One region of the Paenibacillus vortex V453 genome, then DNA from elsewhere that is predicted to be linked to it. Evidence: riboswitches for the same ligand, from Rfam matches in the RefSeq annotation. Region 1 holds a riboswitch; each other region holds the start of a gene.

Region 1 (3,279 bases):
GTTTTTTTGTTTAAATATACACTTTCCTCGTTTGCCAAAATGTTAATACTCTGCTAAAATAACGAATATGTTAGTAACAACTTTGTCATCTTTACTGTAACTTTTGCTGGAACTATGTTATTTCGTTAATCATGTTGGAACGTCAGACGTCAATGAATGGGTTCATCAACATTTTAAGGAGCCGAATTCCCATATCGATTGGGAAGCGGGGGATCCGTTTTGGGTGAATTGATCTCGCAAGAGAGGGATCATAGGGGACCTTCAACCGAACCCTTAAGCTAACCTCGCAGGCATTGGAAGGAGCATTTCGTTTTGAAAAAGAAGTTAACGGCCGTTTCTCTCGGCCTGGCCCTCGCGCTCACATTAGGGACCGGAAGCGCTTTCGCCGATTCCAAATTAAATACCGCAATCAAACCAGCCATTGGTGTATCTTATAAAACAGGTGGAACCACAACAAATGGTTTTGACTGCTCCGGCTTCACCACCTATGTTTACAAGAAGCTTGGTCTCAGCCTGCCACGAACATCTACCGCTCAATACAAGGTAGGTACGGCAGTATCCAAGAGCAATTTGAAAGCTGGCGATCTCGTGTTCTTTAACACATCCGGTAAAGGTGTATCTCATGTGGGTATTTATGTTGGGGGTGGAAAGTTCGCTCATTCCTCATCTTCTCGCGGTGTCATTGTCAGTCCGCTAAGCCAAAGCTATTACGCACAGCGCTATGTGGGCGCTAAGCGAGTGATGAGTCAAAGCACGTACAAATCTGTAGCTGTAAACTACAACTAATTGGAACTTTATTGATTTATCCTTATAAGAGAGCCCTGGAGTTTTGAGATTGTGCCGATCTCACCCAGCGGCTTTTTTCTTTTGTTCACTGTGTATACCTCTATAACGTTTGGGACAACGAAAAAGTTCCCGCTTTTCAAAAAAAATATAAATTTTATTAATCCAGAAACAACTTCATCAGCATTATTGGCAGCCCTTCATAAAGATCCTTACCTTTTATATACCCTTCCCGGCCTTCATTAAACGCATATTGGAAAATAATTGATTATACCTGACACTTCGACAGCTGATGCTATTGAATAATAGCGAAAGTCATCAAGAAATAATTGCCAAGCTTGTTTGCTGTCTGATAGAATGGGTACAGTAACAACTTTGTCATTAATGTAAGTGCTTTAATACATAGATTACGATTGCCGAATTCCCATGGATATGGGAAGCGGGGGAACCATTTACGGGTGAATTGATCTTGCTGTCAAGGGATCATAGGGGACCTTCAACCGAACCCTCAAGCTAACCTCGCAGGCAGCGGAAGGAGCTCTTCATGCTGAAGAAGACGTTATCAGCGGCAGCCCTGAGTATTACGTTACTGTTCACTTCAGGCATTGGCAGCGTGTTTGCCGATAGTGCGCTGGACCAGGAAATTGATAAGGTATTGGGTACAAGATATAGTTATGGAGGTACAACCACGAGCGGATTTGACTGCTCCGGTTTTACCATGTATGTGTATGCCAAACTCGGCCTGAAGCTCCCGCATCAATCCGGCTCTCAATTCGATATGGGGACAAGCATAACCCGCAAAGATCTGCGGGCTGGCGATTTGGTGTTCTTCAATACAACGGGGAGCGGTATATCCCATGTTGGCATTTATGTAGGCGATGGCAAGTTCGCCCATGCTTCGTCGAATCGAGGTGTCGTCATCAACCGACTTGCTGAGGATTACTATGATCAGCGTTACGTCGGTGCCAAACGCATCATGAGTGATGATAAGTATGAACAATCGGCCGATACATCATCTTAGATGATAGAGGCTGACGATCCAGTGCACAGACCTACTGCCCGTTAAAGGAGAGCCCGCCTCTCTTTGACGGGCTTTTTCATGCAGCTCGCTCCCTTATATAAAGGGTACATGGATAATATACGAATGGAGGAAACTACCAATGGATGTTACCCCTATTTCATTTCGCGCCGTCATCATGCGTGAGGAACACGCTGAAGAAATATGCACCTGGTCCTATCCCCCCTCCTTACGATATCTATGGCTTCCTTCCTTGGGAGCAGATGAAAGGGCTCGAGGTGGAATTTGGCGATCCGATCATACGCCAGCAGCAATATATCTCGATTCTGGATGACCAGGATTCTCTGTGGGGGTTTGCCCAGCTGTTTCCCATACACGAAGTGACACGGATCGGGCTTGGCATGCGGCCTGATTGGTGCGGGCGTGGAATGGGTAAACGATTTATGCAGACCATAACGCAGGAGGCCAGGCGCAGGAGGCCTACGGATGAGATTGATCTGGAAGTAATGACCTGGAATGAGCGTGCGATCCGTGCTTATGAAGGGGCGGGATTTCGCATCACCGATACGTATGAGCGGCTTACTCCGCAGGGAAAAGGCATTTTCCACTGTATGGTGTATGAGCCTCCAGCAAATGAGGAATAGTAAGCTTGTCTATATGAAAAAGCACAAATTTGTGTATTTTTTATGAAGCCTCTTTGGATCGTTGCTTTTTTTGTCACAACTGGCTATGCTGTCTAGGGATGTTGGTTTATAATGGAGACAAGTGCAAAAGTGCAGTATACATAGAAGGGACGATATGACGATGCAAAAATGGATCATGAGCGGATTGTTCTTCGTCGCATGTGCGTTGGCTATCGCGCTGATGTTTACGCTCCCGGGTAAGGAACAGGTAGCCCAGGAAGAGAAGCCGACCATGCCGGAAGTGACTCTCGATGCTGCCGCAGCGGAAGCCACACTGAAAGCAAGCTGCATTAGCTGTCACGGTGACCAGCTTCAAGGCGGCGCTGGACCAGCTCTGAATCAGGTAGGCGGACATATGGATGCGGATGCCATCTTCAACGTTGTAACCAAAGGTCGTAAAGGAATGCCTTCCTTTAAAGATCAGCTGAAGCCTGAAGAAATCGCAAACATCGCGCTGTACCTTGCTGAGAAAAAATAAAATCAGCTTACACGCAAAACACGCTTGATATCCGGAGAACCTACCGGTGCAAGCGTGTTTTTACATTAATTGGGGCCTATGGCGATTCTAACATCCTCATTGTCTCCCGCTTCTATTACTCCGCCTTGCTGTCCTTGGAACGACTCTTCTCGTAGGCCTCGTTAAATTGCTGCGCTTCCTTAATATCCACAGCCGTAATGCCGCCGTCATCCCATGAAGTAAGACGCAGCGTAACAACTTTATAATCTATGGTGATGTAGGGGTGATGTCCGAAAGCTTCCGAAATAGCTGCCACTTCATCAACAAAAGCGATTCCC
Region 2 (3,279 bases), on a different contig from region 1:
AAAAATCAATCGGAACTATAATGATTTTAAAATGCTCAATAAAAGAATCTTCGGCATGCAAAGAAACCTCTCCACTATCGTAATGGAGAGGTTTCTTTGCATGCCGGAAAGCCAGAATCGCTCCGACACGGCCATTGCCTGCGTGATATGTATGTCTTCCTGCATGCCGTCATGATTTTTGCATATGAGTTAAGGTAGAGGTGCATTTGGTTTACCTTACAAAGGGGGCGCATGCATGGACGGAACCGAGTTTTACCGTAAAGTGATCCTGACGGTGTCCGGCAATAAACTCGTGAAGTGGCTGTCGATCAAATACGGAAGGAAATTGGCAGGCCGATTCATTGCCGGCAATACGCTGGATGAGGCCTTGGATGAAATCGAGAGGCTCAATGCGAAGGGCATTCTCGTCACGCTGGATCATCTGGGGGGAGGGCATTACGACGCTGGACGAAGCGGCCGAATACCGCGAGGAATATTTGAAGCTTGTGGAGGGAATCGCACAGCGGGGAGTGCAGTCAAATGTGTCATTGAAACCGACGCAGATGGGCATGGCACTGGACCTTGAGAAGGCTTACGAGAATATCAGGTCGGTGGTGAAAAAGGCGAAAGAGTTTCGCAATTTCGTGCGTCTGGATATGGAGGATTCGCCATATACCCAGGCGACAATCGATATGACGCTGCGGCTCCATAAGGAGGGGCTGCCCAATGTGGGCACCGTGATGCAGGCCTACTTGTTCCGCACGGAGGAAGACGTGCGAAGCCTGATGGAGGCGGGGGTCAATCTGCGCCTGGTAAAGGGGGCATATAAAGAGCCCGGAACCATCGCCTTTCAGCAGAAACGCGAAGTGATCGATAACTATAAAAAATTGATCAAAATGCATTTCGATCAGGGAGCGTACACTGCGATTGCCACGCACGATGACAATATCATCGACTGGGTCAAGGTGTTTGCCGAGCAGAGCCGCATAGAGAAAGAGGATTTCGAATTTCAGATGCTGTACGGGCTGCGAATGAACGATCAGGCTGCGCTTGCAGAGGATGGCTATCGCATCCGTTGTTATATGCCCTACGGGACGATGTGGTACCCGTACTTCACCCGGCGGCTGGCGGAGAAGCCGGCTAACCTCATGATGGTGCTGAAAAATATGTTCAAGTGAGGGGTGTGAACACCGCCCTTACCTTAAAAGAAATAATAAGCTTGCGAGCAATCCATCAGGAAGGACCGCTCCAGCGGGAGGCTGCCTAGGCGTTCGCGAGTTACATGCTGGTGCAGGTTCTTCTCCAGATCGGCTAACGCCGATACGGCGAGCAGCATCCGAGTGGATCCCCATTGCTGCTGCTGCTGAGCATAGCGTATGGCCTCAGTCACGGGCATGCCCCGCAGCCTTGCAAATACAGATGCCCAGCGGACCAGATCTGCGAATTCTCTCGTGCTCGGCAGGGCATATTCCGCATAACCGGCTGCTTCTCCGCAGCTGATTTTGAACAAGCCGCAGTTCCAGCTTCGATCACTCCAGGGGATAAAGCGTTCAGCCGAGCCCCAGTCGAAACGGAACATCTCCATATAGCGGATGGGCTCTTCACATATTGTTGGCGCTGTTTGGATGGCTGTTGCCTGTGCTTCGAATTCGATGAGTTTCGTCATGATCTACGCTCCCTTATAAGATGTTATATGCAAGACAAAAAGGCCTGGTGAGCAGAGAAACCCCGCTCTCCAGGCCTTTTTCCGGTTAGCAGCCGATGAAGCGGCCGCTTTAGCTTGGCTGGATCGTGTTCTCTCTAAATACGCCTACGAGGTTAGCTGTCGGATTCGGGCTTGAGAGCGCCCTACCACAATGCCTGGTCAGGCATCGCGGATTCACCCCATTCACCAACAGAAGTCCTATCGGTGATATTGGTTCCCCCGTCTCCCGATCTGTCGGGAGCTCAGCGTATAACGTGTGTTTCGAATAGATGGATGAATCATACGCCGGAGGCAGCCAAAAGTAAATGACCGTATTTGACGCATACATTCCGAAAATCGATGAAATCCGTAAAAGAAAACGTGTACATTTGGTATTGTCATCTATTATCATGGCAAAATCTCAGTATCTCGATGGATTGCGATAAATTCGAGAAAACAAGAGAAATACATAGTATAAAGCAGTATTCGAGAGATAATGAAGACATACTGGTTAGATCTTGTTCCACATTCAGCCACACGTGTTTCTGAGCTCATTTACATCCCGCACGGCCGGACGTATGATACGAACTATGAATTGACGGATGATTCCAAGAGCAGGGCACAGCGGCAGCCGGTCGATAAGATTCATAAGGATACAAGGCAGTGTGAGAGCTGCGGTGCTCCTTTATGAATGAGAACCTCGGCGAAGGCACCATGGGTCTTCCAGAGGCTCAGGGTCAAGCGACTCTCACGGCTTGACTCTGACGGCTGTACAGTTCTGCCAGGCTTGGAATATAAGTCAATAGCTAATTGAATAACATGCTACTCGTTTTCAATTTTCGCTGAGTCCTTGAATGGAAAAGGAACGGGGGAACCAGTCGGGAGATGAACTTGATCTCTCAGGGGTGAATCCCATAGACAAGATAACGGTCTATGGGTAGGGCGACTCTCACGCCCGAATCCGTCAGCTAACCTCGTAAGCGTATCGAGAGAGGCAACGATTGTCGTGGACTTTAGCCACGGTGTATTTCACCGTGGATGAATAAGAAGCCTGCGGGAAGAGTTCTTCTCCTCCCGCAGGCTTCTTTTTGTTGCCTTCTCTTTCTGAAACTTAGGAGGAGAAACACATGGAGAAACCGCAGGATTTCATCTTGGTATCCGCCCCGAATAAGGCCGGGGAGGAATTTATCCGCCAGCTGATGTACAAACATATTTCGTTTGCAGCTATAGCCAACAATCGGGCCGAGCAGGAGAGGATGATGGAACTGGGCTGCAAAGACATTATTCTGATTGATACCAGAGACGAGTCAACCTGGATCATTCCCGAGTTTCCCGTCAGCAAGGTGTTTCTGTTCGAAAGCAGCTTGAATCTGTGCTGCCGCTATTTGCGGATTTGCCGGACATGGACAACAAAGTCGATTTACGTCATTACCCACTCCAGCAATCCGCGGTTGATATATAAGGGACTGGGCGCCGATGTGGTGCTTCATACGAACCATCATCAGGTATCTTTCCTGATTTCGTCCATTGTCAGCTAGTTGCAGATTTAATGCCAAATACGGTTCGTGGAGGATTGGATTATGCAGGATTTTTATATGGTGCTCATATTAGGAGGG
Region 3 (3,279 bases), on a different contig from region 1:
ATCCAGTAGTGCTGAAAGCGGATGTCGCTTCAAACAGCACTTCCAAAAAATGTTCTTCCAGCATTCCTTCTGAAATGGTCAGCAATAGGGAAACTCCCAGCACAACCACCAGAGAACTCATGACAACGGCCAGTGCGCGCATAACGGTTTCGCCTGCTATTTTGCGCTTGAAGGCATGGATTTGACCACCCCCGCGAAAGGTTTGGATCGTAGCTAATATGAGTACAACAAGTGTATTGATCTTAATACCGCCGCCTGTCCCTCCGGAAGCAGCACCAATGAACATCAGAATAATAATGAAGAACTGAGAAGCTGCCAGCATACTGCCGATATCAATCGTATTAAACCCCGAGCTTCGTGGCGTTATGCCTTGAAAAAAAGCAGCCAGTACTTGTTCGCTCCCACTCAATTGGCCAAAGGTTGACGGATTCCAGCTCTCCATAAAGTATATAAATAGAAAACCGAGCAGGGACAGCGTTCCTGTCCCGACCAGAACAACCTTGGAGTGAAGCGAAAGTTTTTTCCATGAACGTTTTTGGAATACATCCACAATGACGATATAGCCGAGACCTCCAATGATAAATAACAGGACAATCGTAATATTGACGATCGGATCGCCAACGAAGGGTGTCAGGCTGTCAGACCACAGGGCGAAACCGGCATTGTTGAATGCGGAAACGGAATGGAAAAGGGCGTAATAGGCCGCCTGCCCCCATCCAAAATCCGATTGCCAACGAAGTGTTAGAACAATCGTTGCCAGTGCTTCAAATGCGAAAGCGATAAGTACCATGTACATTGACAATTTAACCAAACCTTGTGCCGAAGTTGAATAGGTGGTCTGCTGGATGATGAGCCGTTGTTTCAAGCCAATCCTTTTCCCCAAAACAATGGCGACCATGACACCAAAGGTCATAAAGCCAAGTCCGCCAATTTGGATCAACATCATAATGATGACTTGTCCAAAAGTTGAAAACACGCTGCCGGTATCCAAGACAACGAGTCCGTTTACGCATATTGCTGACGTGGCCGTAAATAATGCATCCAGCAGACCAACTGAACTTCCGGTGGAGGAAGAGTGGGGAAGCGCCAGCAATGCGGCTCCGATTAATATCAATGTGAAAAAAACAAGCATGATGAGTTGAGGAGGGCTCATCTTTTTCTTAAGCTTGTTGATGAACAACTCCATTTTGCCAGGAGCGGAATGTTGTGTATTTCGATCGTTTGAATTTATAGAGGGTCTTCTCACAAATTCCACTCCCATTTCTTATTAATCTTCGTCCTTGGCATACATTTCTCTGTTTTGGAATAAAGACGAGTCTATTACTTTTCCGTGACTTATTTTTAGATATTGGACTTCTTGATCTGTTTTTATTTTTAGCAAACCGGTGTCAAAATCGGTATTCAACTCTTTGAAAAATAGTCCGCTGGCTACAGGGTTGCCCCCGGATTCCTTATTACCGATTATATAATGAGGACCCTCTTTGAAAACGGCGACTCGAATCCCTCGTTCATGGGTGTCAGTAATTTGTTCATCCATCCTCTGAACTGCCACGATGTGCAGATCCGTTTCGCCAATCTGGTTTAGGAGTTCGTTGACAAACGACCCGCGCGTAATTTCTTGCCATCGTGTTTGTCCAGACTGCCCGATGATGAGTTGGGTAATATGAAGGTTCTTGGCAGTTTCTGCTATGATTTCGGAAGCCTTGCGATCTTTGTTTGGTTTGACGATAAAGGTTGCCCCATATTCGTCGCATTTCATTTGCCACTCAGCCATATACCTTTCTTGTGTCTGATCAAGCTCATTCTCACGTAAGGGTATAACGCTCAACACAAACAGGGGACACTGAAGCAGATTGGCTAATTCACCGCCTCGGCGGATGAGGCGTTCGCCGTTCGGACCATAATACACGCATACCAGTATTTTTTCGTTGTTCAACAGATAAATCATTCCTTTCTTATTCTTCAGTAGACGGTAATTACCACATTAGCTTAAATTAAAAAGGCCTGGTTGCAGAGATATATCTGCTTCCAGACCTTGGCTGTACGAATTTTGGACAAGTCAAAGTAGAAGAGTGTTCTCTCCCAAGACGCTGACGAGGTTAGCTGTCGGATTCGGGATTGAGAGTTCCCGTTCCTTCTTCATCAGAAAGAATTCACCCCTAAAGCTTAAGCAGCTTTTGTTGGTTCCCCCGTTCCTCATAGAGGATTAAGCGTAATGCGTATAAAATTTATTGTAATAAATATTATGCTAAAATAAGCTAAAAGTAAACAGTCTGCCATGGGCAATGAATGTCATTCATGGGTTGAGGTAGAATTCAATCTTTGTTTTGTATATACTCGTTTCAAGTTATTATTTGATTACACGAAGGTTACTTACATATCCGTACCGTCTTTTTCCTTCACGGGGTTAGCTAATCCAAACTTCTTAACCAATGGTTTGATGGTTAACCCCTGCACGAGAAGTGAGAAAAGGACAACACTAAACGTGAGCACGAGTATATCGTCGCGGCCGGCGAAGGTTGAAGGCAAACTTAAGGCGAGTGCGATGGATAAGCTGCCCTTTAACCCTCCCCAATTCAAAACCATCTTCCATGATGAAGGGAAGGGTCTCAGGAAGTACAGGCTCGCGTAGACGGCCACAGTCCTACCGATGAGAACGATCAGAATGGCGGCACCGATTAACGCCCATTTGTCTGCGAAGTTAATATGTTTGATTTCGAGACCGATCATCAGGAATATCAATGAATTTGCAATCAACGTGATGACGTCCCAGAACGAATTAATGTTCATCTTGGTCGTCTCCGACATCCCGATGCGCGCTCCGTAACTGCCGAAAATCAAGCCGCCCACGACGACGGCAATCACACCGGATACATGGAAATGCTCGGCGATAAAGAAACTTCCGAAGAAGAGGAGCATTGAGAACGCAATCTCCAACGGATAATCGTCATAGAAGCGAATGAGCTGTGAGAATAGATACCCAAGCAAGCCTCCAACTGCGATACCGCCGACACTGAACTTGAGAAAGAGCAATAGGCCGCTGCCTGCTCCCGCCCAGCCCATTTCCATATATGTAAGTAAATAAACGGAGGAGATCTGAAACAACACAACGGCAATTCCGTCATTAAACAACGATTCCCCTTCAATAATCGTCACGATTTTCTTCGGTACGCCTAAAGACTTGAAGATGGAGATGACACTGATCGGATCTGTGGCGCTCATTAAAGCCGCAAAGGTAAATGCAACGACTAAAGGTAATCCCATAAGCCCGTACATGGC

The links. A riboswitch is a leader RNA that binds a small molecule or an ion and turns the genes downstream of it on or off. The one in region 1 is predicted to bind cyclic di-AMP.
Region 2: it holds a riboswitch for cyclic di-AMP, as region 1 does, so the genes downstream of both, PVOR_RS03980 (hypothetical protein) here and PVOR_RS02380 (C40 family peptidase) in region 1, are expected to answer to the same signal.
Region 3: it holds a riboswitch for cyclic di-AMP, as region 1 does, so the genes downstream of both, PVOR_RS15560 (universal stress protein) here and PVOR_RS02380 (C40 family peptidase) in region 1, are expected to answer to the same signal.

The regions. Positions count from the first base shown of each region.
Region 1 is NZ_ADHJ01000005.1:15,204-18,482, reverse strand. Features, by position in the region: cyclic di-AMP (ydaO/yuaA leader) riboswitch at 170-308, shown strand; gene PVOR_RS02385 (C40 family peptidase) at 313-786, shown strand; cyclic di-AMP (ydaO/yuaA leader) riboswitch at 1,188-1,326, shown strand; gene PVOR_RS02380 (C40 family peptidase) at 1,331-1,804, shown strand; partial or broken gene PVOR_RS02375 (GNAT family N-acetyltransferase) at 1,944-2,445, shown strand; gene PVOR_RS02370 (c-type cytochrome) at 2,606-2,962, shown strand; gene PVOR_RS02365 (4a-hydroxytetrahydrobiopterin dehydratase) at 3,078-3,279, opposite strand, start outside.
Region 2 is NZ_ADHJ01000008.1:39,848-43,126, forward strand. Features, by position in the region: partial or broken gene PVOR_RS03975 (proline dehydrogenase family protein) at 236-1,157, shown strand; gene PVOR_RS03980 (hypothetical protein) at 1,181-1,645, opposite strand; cyclic di-AMP (ydaO/yuaA leader) riboswitch at 1,771-1,942, opposite strand; cyclic di-AMP (ydaO/yuaA leader) riboswitch at 2,494-2,662, shown strand; gene PVOR_RS03985 (hypothetical protein) at 2,791-3,201, shown strand.
Region 3 is NZ_ADHJ01000025.1:149,527-152,805, reverse strand. Features, by position in the region: gene PVOR_RS15565 (TrkH family potassium uptake protein) at 1-1,132, opposite strand, end outside; gene PVOR_RS15560 (universal stress protein) at 1,268-1,936, opposite strand; cyclic di-AMP (ydaO/yuaA leader) riboswitch at 2,073-2,223, opposite strand; gene PVOR_RS15555 (cation:proton antiporter) at 2,374-3,279, opposite strand, start outside.